3 regions of the Pseudomonas sp. S1_G07 genome follow, and region 3 is predicted to be linked to each of the others. Evidence: predicted binding sites of a transcription regulator. Region 3 holds the regulator's gene; each other region holds the start of a gene.

Region 1 (3,276 bases), 1.5 Mb from region 3:
CAACACCATCACCAGGCCGATGGGCCAGCACCAGGGGTTTTGCTTGACCGTCAGCCAGACAGCGATCACCCCCAGGGCGGCGGCGAACAGTTCAAGCCCGGACATGGCGGATCCTTGGGAGAGTGGGAAAGGGCGGTGATTGTAACCAGAGGTACTTAATCTTCAAACTGTTGGCTCTTGAATGTGTGCTGGCGTGCCTGCGATGCAAGCGCCTCGGTGTATCGGTATAACCTGTGGCGAGCGGGCTTGCCCCGCGTTGGGCTGCGCAGCGGCCCCAATAAGAACGCTGCAGTGTGCCAGGCACTCCGTGGCTGTGTTTTGGGACCGCTACGCAACCCAGCAGGCCAGCGTTGTGAGCTTAGACCTTGAACTGGCGCAACAGGCCGTCGAGCTGCTCACTCAGCCCGCGCAACTGCGCGCTGGCCAGGCTTGACTGTTCCGCCGCCAGCGCCGTGCTGTGGGACAACCCCGCCGCCTGGGTGACGTTCTGGTTGATGTCTTCCACCACATGCGCCTGTTGCAGCGTGGCGCTGGCAATCGAGGCGTTCAGGCCATTGAGGTTGTGCAACGCCTGGCCTACGGCAGTCAGGCTGGCCCCGGCCTGGCCGGCTTGTTCGATGGTCAGTTGCGACGCGCTGTGGCTGTCGCTGATCACCTTGACCGCCGCTTCCGAGTGACCTTGCAGGCGTTCGATCATCGCCTGGATTTCGGCGGTGGATTTTTGCGTGCGCTGGGCGAGCAGGCGCACTTCATCGGCCACCACGGCAAAGCCGCGGCCTTGCTCACCGGCGCGCGCCGCTTCAATGGCCGCGTTCAAGGCCAGCAGGTTGGTCTGGTCGGCGATGGAGCGGATCACTTCCAGTACGCCACCGATCTGGGTGCTTTCGGTGGAGAGAGTACGGATCACTTCCACGGCCTGGCTGATGGTGGTGGAAAGCTGATCGATCTGCTGCAGGCTGCCGTCGATATTGACTTGGCCCTGCTGCGCCTGGGCCTGGGCATCGCGCATTTCGCTGGCGGCGTGTTCGGCGTTTTTCGCCACGTCCTGCACGCCGTAAGTGACTTGATTAATGGCAGTGGCCACCAGCTCCATCTGCTGAGACTGTTGCTGGCTGCGGTCATGGGCCTGGCTGGCGCTGTTACCCAGCTCCGTCGACGACTGGCCCAGCGCGTTGGCGCAGACCTGCAACTGGCTGACCACCTGGCGCAGCTTGGCCGTGAAGCTGTTGAAGTGGTGGGACAGCTGGGTGACTTCGTCTTGGCCGTGGGTGTCGAGGCTGCGGGTCAGGTCGCTTTCGCCGCTGGCGATATTGCCCATGGCATTCACGGCGGCCTGCAACGGGCGCACGATGCTGCGGGCGATCAGCGCCACCAGCAGGCCCATCACCAGCGCAATGCCCAGAACGATAAACGACGCTTTCCATACTTGGGCATTGAACTCGGCCTGCACGTCATCCACGTACACCCCGGAGCCGATAATCCAGCCCCAGGGTTCGAACAACTGGATATACGAGGTCTTGGCCACTGGCGCCTCGGCACCCGGTTTCGGCCAGCGATAGTTGATGATCCCGGCGCCCTTGGCCTTGGCCAGGATCACGAACTCGTTGAACACCGCAAACCCGTCCGGATCGCGGATGGCCGAAAGGTTCTGGCCATCGAGCTTGGGGTTGGCCGGGTGCATGATCATCACGGGGGTGAGGTCGTTAATCCAGAAATAATCGTTGTGGTCGTAGCGCAAGCCGCGCACGGCGCTCAGGGCCTGTTTCTGCGCGGCTTCACGGGTCATCACGCCGGTGGTTTCGAGGCTGTGATAAAACGTCAGGATGCCACTGGCGGTCTGAACCACGTTTTGCGTCTGCTGGCGTTTGCCCTGGTACAGGTCGTCGTGGATCTGCTTGAGCATCAGCAAACCCAAGGCTATCAGCATCAGCACAGCGACGATCAGGATCAGCCAGAGGCGGCGGCTGATCGACATATTGCGCAAACTGTTCATCGTCCTGTCACTCCGGGCTTTTTATAATTGTGGGCGTCGCATCGACTTTTACGCCTTGTCTGATAGGCTTTCGGCCAGACATCGTAAAACCTGAGTACTGCCTGATTTTTCACAGAATTTTTGCAGACCGGCCTTGATTATGGTCAAGTCCGGGCCTTGAGCGCGCTCGTCGTCAGTGAACCACTAAAAAAGACTAACAAGGCATGCCATGGCGCATGACCTTTGGGGGAAGCATGGATTTTTGGACCGCCATACAGGCATTTATTCTTGGCGTAGTGGAGGGGCTTACGGAGTTCCTGCCGATCTCAAGCACCGGCCACCAGATTATCGTCGCCGACTTGCTCGACTTCGGTGGCGAGCGTGCCATGGCGTTCAACATCATCATCCAGCTCGGCGCGATCCTGGCGGTGGTATGGGAGTTCCGGCGCAAGATCCTCGATGTGGTCACGGGCTTGCCGACCCAGCGCAACGCTCAGCGGTTTACCGTCAACCTGCTGATCGCGTTCCTGCCGGCAGTGGTGCTGGGAGTGATCTTCGCCGACTTGATCCACCATTACCTGTTCAACCCGATCACCGTGGCCACGGCCCTGGTGGTGGGCGGCATCGTCATGTTGTGGGCCGAGCGCCGTGAGCATGAAGTGCATGCCGAGAGCGTTGATGAGATCACCTGGAAAGATGCGCTCAAGGTTGGCTTTGCCCAGTGCCTGGCAATGATCCCCGGAACATCGCGCTCCGGCTCGACCATTATCGGCGGCCTCTTGTTCGGCCTGTCGCGCAAGACCGCCACCGAGTTTTCATTCTTCCTGGCCATGCCCACCATGGTCGGCGCGGCGGTGTACTCGGGCTACAAGTACCGCGACCTGTTCCAGCCAGCCGACTTGCCGGTGTTCGCCATCGGTTTTGTCACCTCGTTCATTTTCGCGATGATTGCGGTCAAGGGCCTGCTCAAGTTCATCGCCAGCCACAGTTACGCAGCGTTTGCCTGGTACCGCATCGGGTTTGGCCTGCTGATCCTGGCGACCTGGCAGTTCGGCTGGATCGACTGGGCTGCGGCCAAGGCATGACGATCCAGCACCCACGCTTGAAGGCGGCGATTTTTATGCTGCTGTGCGCGGCGCCGTTACTGGGGGCGCTGTTGGTGTGGTGGCGCGGTGAAACCGTGCTCCCGCTGGCGGCCTATGGCGTGGTCAGCGTGCTGGCGTTTTTCCTGTACTGGAATGACAAGCGCAAGGCGCGTGCCGACGCCTGGCGCATCCCGGAAAACATCCTGCACGCCGTGGAAC
Region 2 (3,276 bases), 130 kb from region 3:
AGCCCGAACAGCATCCCCGCCAGGGACATACCCGACAGGCCAATGCCCTGGTAAACCACCATGATCAACCCCGCCAGCCCCAGGCCCAGGCCGAACATCCGGCGCCAGGAACGCTGGCGCTCCATCAGCACCACCGTGAGGATCGGCTGCACGCCCATGATGGTCGCCATCATGCCGGGAGTGACCTTGAGGTCGAGGGCCAGCAGGTAAAAGATCTGATAGGCCCCCAGCAATACCAGTCCGGTGGCCGCCGCATACAGCAGGGGTTTGCCGGGGCGCGGCAGTTTCAGCTTGAGGATCGGCACCAGCACTACCAGGCCCGCCAGGGCGATGGCAAAGCGGATCAGTAAGAACGCGAAAGGTGAGGCGTGGGCCAGGCCCCACTTGGAGAAGATCGCCCCACTGCTCCACAACAACACAAACAGGCTCGTCGAGGCCGCCGCGGCCACGGATTGTTTCGAAAGAACAGACATGGTTACCACCTGTTATCAGGCAAAAAAAGCCGATTCAACAACCGTTGAAATTCAGTAGGTTTTTTTCAGGCGGGCACGGGGTCACAGCAATCAGCTGATCAGCCCGAAACGCCAACGCCTGGCGGTGATACGACTGCGTACACCGGCGTGCTACTGACAGGTGGGGGGTAATGACTGATCTGCACAGGCTGCTGACTCCCGCACGGCACGACCACAGCGTTGACCGCTGAATCGACTACCGCTATGCGCTGGAGAGCTGGCATGGGCTGATCTGGTGTGAAGGGACGAAGAAGACGCGACTATAACCAGCCGCTGATACGTTTTGCAATCACCTCGCCAACGCCCATGGCGAGGAGGAGTTTTCATGTGGACCATGTAGGACGGTAGCTATAATGCCGCCAAATTTTTTCTAGGACTCCCCATGATCACATTGCCCTGGCTGTATCTGGCGCTGCTTTCCCTCGGCTATGGGCTGGCCCTGGCCTATGGGCAACTGGGTCTGTTGGCCGCCGTGTCCGTGGCCCTGCTGCTGGTCGCCGGCTACGCCGTGCGCCAGCAACGCACGCCCTGGGCGCGATACCTGGGCCACGGCTTGTTTATCGTATTGGCCCTGAGCCTGGCAATGCACTGGCTGCCGGGCTTCTACAACGGGCGCGGCATTGACCCGCAGCGTTTCACCCCCGACGCCGTGCCCTTCTCGATGTACCTGAACCAGGACAAGCCGCTCATCGGCTTCTGGCTGTTGCTGGCCTGCCCCTGGATCGTGGCCCGGCGGCGCCTGCGCCTGTCGATCTGCGTGACCGCCCTGGCCTTGGCCCTCACCGCCATCGCCGCCCTGGGCTGTGCCGCGATGCTGGGCGTGATCAGTTGGGCGCCGAAATGGCCGGATCAGGCCTGGTTATGGGTGCTGAATAACCTGCTGCTGGTGACACTGGTGGAAGAAGCGCTGTTCCGTGGCTACATTCAAGGCGGCTTGAGCCGGCGCTTCCAACGCCTGCCCTATGGCGACAACCTCGCCCTGCTGCTGGCCTCGCTGTTGTTCGGCCTGGTGCATCTGAGCGCGGGCTGGCACTGGGTGCTGCTGGCGAGCATCGCCGGGGTCGGGTATGGCCTGGCTTATCGGTTTGGCGGGCTGGGGGCGGCGATTGCCACGCACTTTGGCCTGAATCTGCTTCACTTCGGCTTGTTTACGTATCCGATGCTGGCGGGCTGACACCGCCTCCCCACGAATGCAGGCCCCGCTGATTGTTGCAAAAATAAGTTAAATAAACGCCTGTTGTCGCCGATACCCCATGAAAGCCTTGCGGATTGAACAACCATGCGTAATAACCAACCCGTTACACAGCGCGAACGTACCTTCCCCGCTCAGCAACGGTTGATCTCCACCACAGATGCCAAAGGCGTAATCACCTACTGCAACGACGCGTTCGTCGAGATCAGTGGGTTTTCCCGTGAAGAACTGCTACGCGCGCCGCACAACCTGGTGCGTCACCCGGATGTTCCGGCGGCGGTGTTCGGGCATATGTGGTCCACGCTCAAACAAGGCTTGCCATGGATGGGCATTGTCAAGAACCGCTGCAAGACCGGCGATCATTACTGGGTCAACGCCTATGTGACGCCGGTCTTCGACGGCAACCAGGTGGTCGGCTACGAATCGGTGCGCATCAAGCCCACCGCCGAGCAGGTCCGCCGCGCCGAAGCGCTCTACCAACGCATCAACCAGGGCAAGTCGGCCATTCCCCAGCGGGACAAGTGGCTGCCGGTGCTCCAGGACTGGGTGCCGTTCATCCTGATCAGCCAGTTGAGCTTCATGATCGGTGCGTCGCTCAACTCCCACTGGGGTTTTGCCCTGGCGGCGGGGCTCTCGGTGCCGTTGGGCCTGCTCGGCCTGACCTGGCAACAGCGCGGCCTCAAGCGCCTGCTGCGCCTGGCCGAACAGACCACCTCCGACCCGTTGATCGCGCAAATGTATACCGACAGCCGTGGCGCCCAGGCGCGTCTGGAGATGTCGATCCTCAGCCAGGAGGCGCGCCTGAAGACGTGTCTTACACGCCTGCAGGACACCGCCGAACACCTCAACGACCAGGCGGCCCAGTCCAACACCCTGGCGCACAACAGCTCCAGCGGCCTGGAACGCCAGCGCGTGGAAACCGAGCAGGTGGCCACGGCAATCAACCAGATGGCGGCGACCACCCAGGAAGTCGCCAGCCATGTACAACGCACCGCCGATGCGACCCAGGAGGCCAACCGCCTGACCGGTCGCGGCCGCGACATCGCCGGGGAAACCCGCGAGGCGATCCAGCGCCTGTCGGTGGCGGTTGGGGAGACGGGTGTGACCGTCACTCAACTGGCCAAGGACAGCGATGAGATCGGTGGCGTCGTCGACGTGATCAAAGGCATTGCCGACCAGACCAACCTGCTGGCATTGAACGCCGCCATTGAAGCGGCGCGTGCCGGTGAGATGGGCCGTGGTTTTGCGGTGGTGGCTGACGAAGTCCGTCAACTGGCGCAACGCACGGCTGAATCGACCGGGCAGATCCACACCCTGATCGCCAAGCTGCAGCAGACCGCGGCCGCCGCCGTGCAAACCATGGACGCCGGGCATCGCCAGGCCGAAGAAGGTGTGGCGCGGGTGATGGAAGCGGACCAGGCGCTGGTGGGCATCAGCGAAGCGGTGGCGCACATCACCGACATGACCACGCAGATCGCCGCCGCGACCGAAGAGCAGAGTTCGGTGGCCGAGGAGATCAGCCGCAACATCAGCACCATCGCACTGCTGGCGGATCAGACGTCGGAGCAGGCG
Region 3 (3,276 bases):
GTGGCAGCACTCCACCAGCTCATGGAGCTGGAGGAAGCCGGCGCCCCCTTTTACAGTGTGAAAACCGCGAAAAATTGCATTGAGCAGGTTCGCATCATCCGGGCGGCTTTCCAGCTCGACCAGTTGTTCGGACAGTTGCTCTAAAATTTCGCCGGCCTCTACAAGGAAATCCTGAAGGATCTCTTCATCGGCGCCGAAGCTCATGTGGGTGCTCCTTAGAAGCCTAAACTGGATAACAGGTCATCTACGTCATCCTGACCTGACACAACGTCTTCACGTTTATCGGCATGAATCTGCGGACCTTCACCCTTGGCGAGATGTTTTTGTGGATCTTTTTCCGAGAGGATCGCTGCGCGGTCATGTTCGATGCCGGCAAAACGATCAACCTGGCCTGCCATCAGCACTAATTTGAGCAGATTGCTTTCCACTTCGGTGACCAATTGGGTCACGCGCTTGATCACCTGACCGGTAAGGTCCTGGTAGTCCTGGGCCAGCAGAATGTCATTGAGGTTGCTGGAAACCGTACGGTTTTCCTGCTCGCTGCGTGACAGGAACCCTTCGACCCGACGGGCCAGCTCACGAAACTCTTCAGCCCCCACTTCACGGCGCATGAAGCGGCCCCAGTCAGCGCTGAGCGCCTGGGCATCCGTCGCCATGCCGTTGACCAAGGGCGTGGCGTTTTCCACCAGGTCCATGGTGCGGTTGGCCGCCGCCTCAGTCAGCCTGACCACATAGGACAGGCGTTCGGTGGCATCGGTGATTTGCGAGATTTCTTCGGCCTGGGGCATGTGCGGGTCAATCTGGAAATTGACGATTGCACTGTGCAGCTCACGCGTGAGCTTGCCCACTTCCTGGTACAGACCGCGGTCACGGGTCTGGTTGAGCTCATGGATCAACTGCACCGCTTCGCCAAACTGGCCTCTTTCAAGGCATTCGACCAACTGGTGAGCATGTTTTTTCAGGGTTGACTCAAAGTCTCCCTGTGACGTTTCGTTATTGTCCATAGCTCCCCCGCGATGGCATTAGCCGTGGATGCGTTCGAAGATTTTTTCAATCTTCTCTTTCAAGGCTTGTGCAGTGAAAGGCTTGACCACGTAACCGTTGACCCCGGCCTGGGCGGCTTCGATGATTTGCTCACGTTTGGCTTCAGCGGTGACCATCAATACCGGCAGGTGCTTGAGCCTTTCATCGGCACGCACTTTGCGCAGCAAGTCGATACCGGTCATACCCGGCATGTTCCAGTCAGTGACCAGAAAATCAAAGTTGCCACTTTGCAACATCGGGAGCGCAGTGGTCCCGTCGTCTGCTTCGGCCGTGTTGGTGAACCCAAGGTCACGCAACAGGTTTTTTATGATCCGCCGCATCGTTGAGAAGTCATCCACGATGAGGATTTTCATGTTCTTGTCCAATTCGACCTCCAAGCAGTCTTAAACGCGCCCAGCACCTGGACGCGCCATTTCAATCAACAGGCATTACACAAAAAGGACTGTCGGGGGCACCCTGGATCAAACCGCAAAGGTCAAACACCCTCGCGGTGAAGTTCTCAAGCGCCCACACACTGCCTGTCAGCGCGCTCGCCACTCTCCCAAACGCCCCCGCAAGCGGGCCGCGCACTGGCTGTGTAACTGGCTGACCCGCGATTCGCTGACCCCCAGGACCTCACCGATTTCCTTGAGGTTCAGTTCTTCGTCGTAGTACAGCGCCAATACCAGTCGCTCACGCTCAGGCAAATTGGCAATCGCGTCTGCCAACGCGCCCTGGAAGCGTTCATCTTCCAGGTCGCGCGCCGGCTCCATATGAGTACTCGCTCCGTCCTCGTGCAGCCCTTCGTGTTCGCCGTCCTGCAACAGGTCGTCGAAACTGAACAGGCGGCTGCCCAAGGTGTCGTTCAAAATCCCGTAATAATCGTCGAGACTCAATTGGAGTTCGGCCGCAACTTCGTGATCTTTAGCGTCGCGACCGGTTTTTGCTTCAATTGCACGAATTGCGTCACTGACCATGCGCGTATTGCGGTGTACCGAACGTGGCGCCCAATCCCCCTTACGCACCTCGTCGAGCATCGCGCCACGGATGCGGATACCCGCATACGTCTCGAAACTCGCCCCTTTGCTGGCATCGTACTTGGTCGACACTTCGAGCAGGCCGATCATGCCCGCCTGGATCAGGTCTTCGACCTGGACGCTGGCGGGAAGGCGAGCCAGCAGGTGATAGGCAATACGCTTGACCAACGGCGCATAGCGTTCGATCAACTCACCCTGACTGTCACGGGCAGACTTCTTGTAAACGTTATAGCCGTTCGCGGTCATAGCACCGGTCCTGCGCTCGTCTGATGAACCAATCGCTCGACGAAAAACTCCAAATGCCCCCGGGGGTTGGCGGGCAACGGCCAGGTATCGACCTTCTGGGCAATCGCCTTGAACGCCAGTGCACATTTGGAACGAGGGAACGCTTCGTAGACTGCACGCTGCTTTTGCACAGCCTTGCGCACACACTCGTCGTAGGGAACCGCGCCGACGTATTGTAAGGCGACATCGAGAAAGCGATCCGTGACCTTGGTCAACTTGGCGAACAGGTTGCGACCTTCCTGCGGGCTCTGGGCCATGTTGGCCAGGACGCGGAAGCGATTCATGCCGTAGTCACGGTTAAGCAGTTTGATCAGCGCATAGGCGTCGGTGATCGAGGTGGGTTCATCGCAGACCACCAGCAGCACTTCCTGGGCCGCGCGCACGAAGCTGACCACGGACTCGCCGATCCCGGCGGCGGTGTCGATCACCAGCACGTCGAGGTTATCGCCGATATCACTGAACGCCTGGATCAGGCCGGCATGCTGCGCCGGGCTCAGGTGCACCATGCTCTGGGTGCCGGAGGCGGCCGGCACGATGCGAACCCCGCCAGGGCCCTGGAGCAGAACATCGCGCAGCTCGCAGCGCCCCTCGATCACATCGGCGAGGGTATGTTTGGGTGTCAGCCCGAGCAGAACGTCGACGTTCGCCAGCCCCAGGTCCGCATCCAGCAGCATGACGCGACGGCCAAGCTCTGCCAGGGCCAGGGACAAATTCACTGACACGTTAGTTTTGCCGACGCCACCTTTGCCGCCGGTCACCGCGATCACCTGTACGGGATGCATGCTGCCCATTTTATTTCTTTACCTTGTCTTGCTTAGACGCAGGCTACATGGCTTGGCCGCGTGAATCGCTTGCAGACCATCGATGTAGGTACATTTCACGGTGTTCATCCTGACTTCAACCGACCCGTTTTGTCGGGTTGTGGTAGAGG

Evidence for each region. Region 3 encodes FliA, which starts transcription of late flagellar genes. Its sites were predicted from a motif close to CTAAAGTTTNNNNNNNNNNNGCCGNTAA; they were not measured.
Region 1: a site for FliA is predicted at 2,061-2,088, ahead of AB4O05_RS17390 (methyl-accepting chemotaxis protein). Genes of this name have one in related genera too.
Region 2: a site for FliA is predicted at 1,735-1,762, ahead of AB4O05_RS24790 (methyl-accepting chemotaxis protein). Genes of this name have one in related genera too.

What each region holds. Positions count from the first base shown of each region.
Region 1 is NZ_CP162778.1:3,802,645-3,805,920, forward strand. Features, by position in the region: gene pnuC (nicotinamide riboside transporter PnuC) at 1-105, opposite strand, end outside; gene AB4O05_RS17390 (methyl-accepting chemotaxis protein) at 359-1,993, opposite strand; gene AB4O05_RS17395 (undecaprenyl-diphosphate phosphatase) at 2,227-3,057, shown strand; gene AB4O05_RS17400 (DUF1294 domain-containing protein) at 3,054-3,276, shown strand, end outside.
Region 2 is NZ_CP162778.1:5,447,830-5,451,105, forward strand. Features, by position in the region: gene AB4O05_RS24780 (DMT family transporter) at 1-473, opposite strand, end outside; gene AB4O05_RS24785 (CPBP family intramembrane glutamic endopeptidase) at 895-1,686, shown strand; gene AB4O05_RS24790 (methyl-accepting chemotaxis protein) at 1,792-3,276, shown strand, end outside.
Region 3 is NZ_CP162778.1:5,316,739-5,320,014, forward strand. Features, by position in the region: gene AB4O05_RS24140 (chemotaxis protein CheA) at 1-204, opposite strand, end outside; gene AB4O05_RS24145 (protein phosphatase CheZ) at 216-1,004, opposite strand; gene AB4O05_RS24150 (chemotaxis response regulator CheY) at 1,023-1,397, opposite strand; gene fliA (RNA polymerase sigma factor FliA) at 1,566-2,306, opposite strand; gene fleN (flagellar synthesis regulator FleN) at 2,303-3,136, opposite strand; gene flhF (flagellar biosynthesis protein FlhF) at 3,243-3,276, opposite strand, start outside.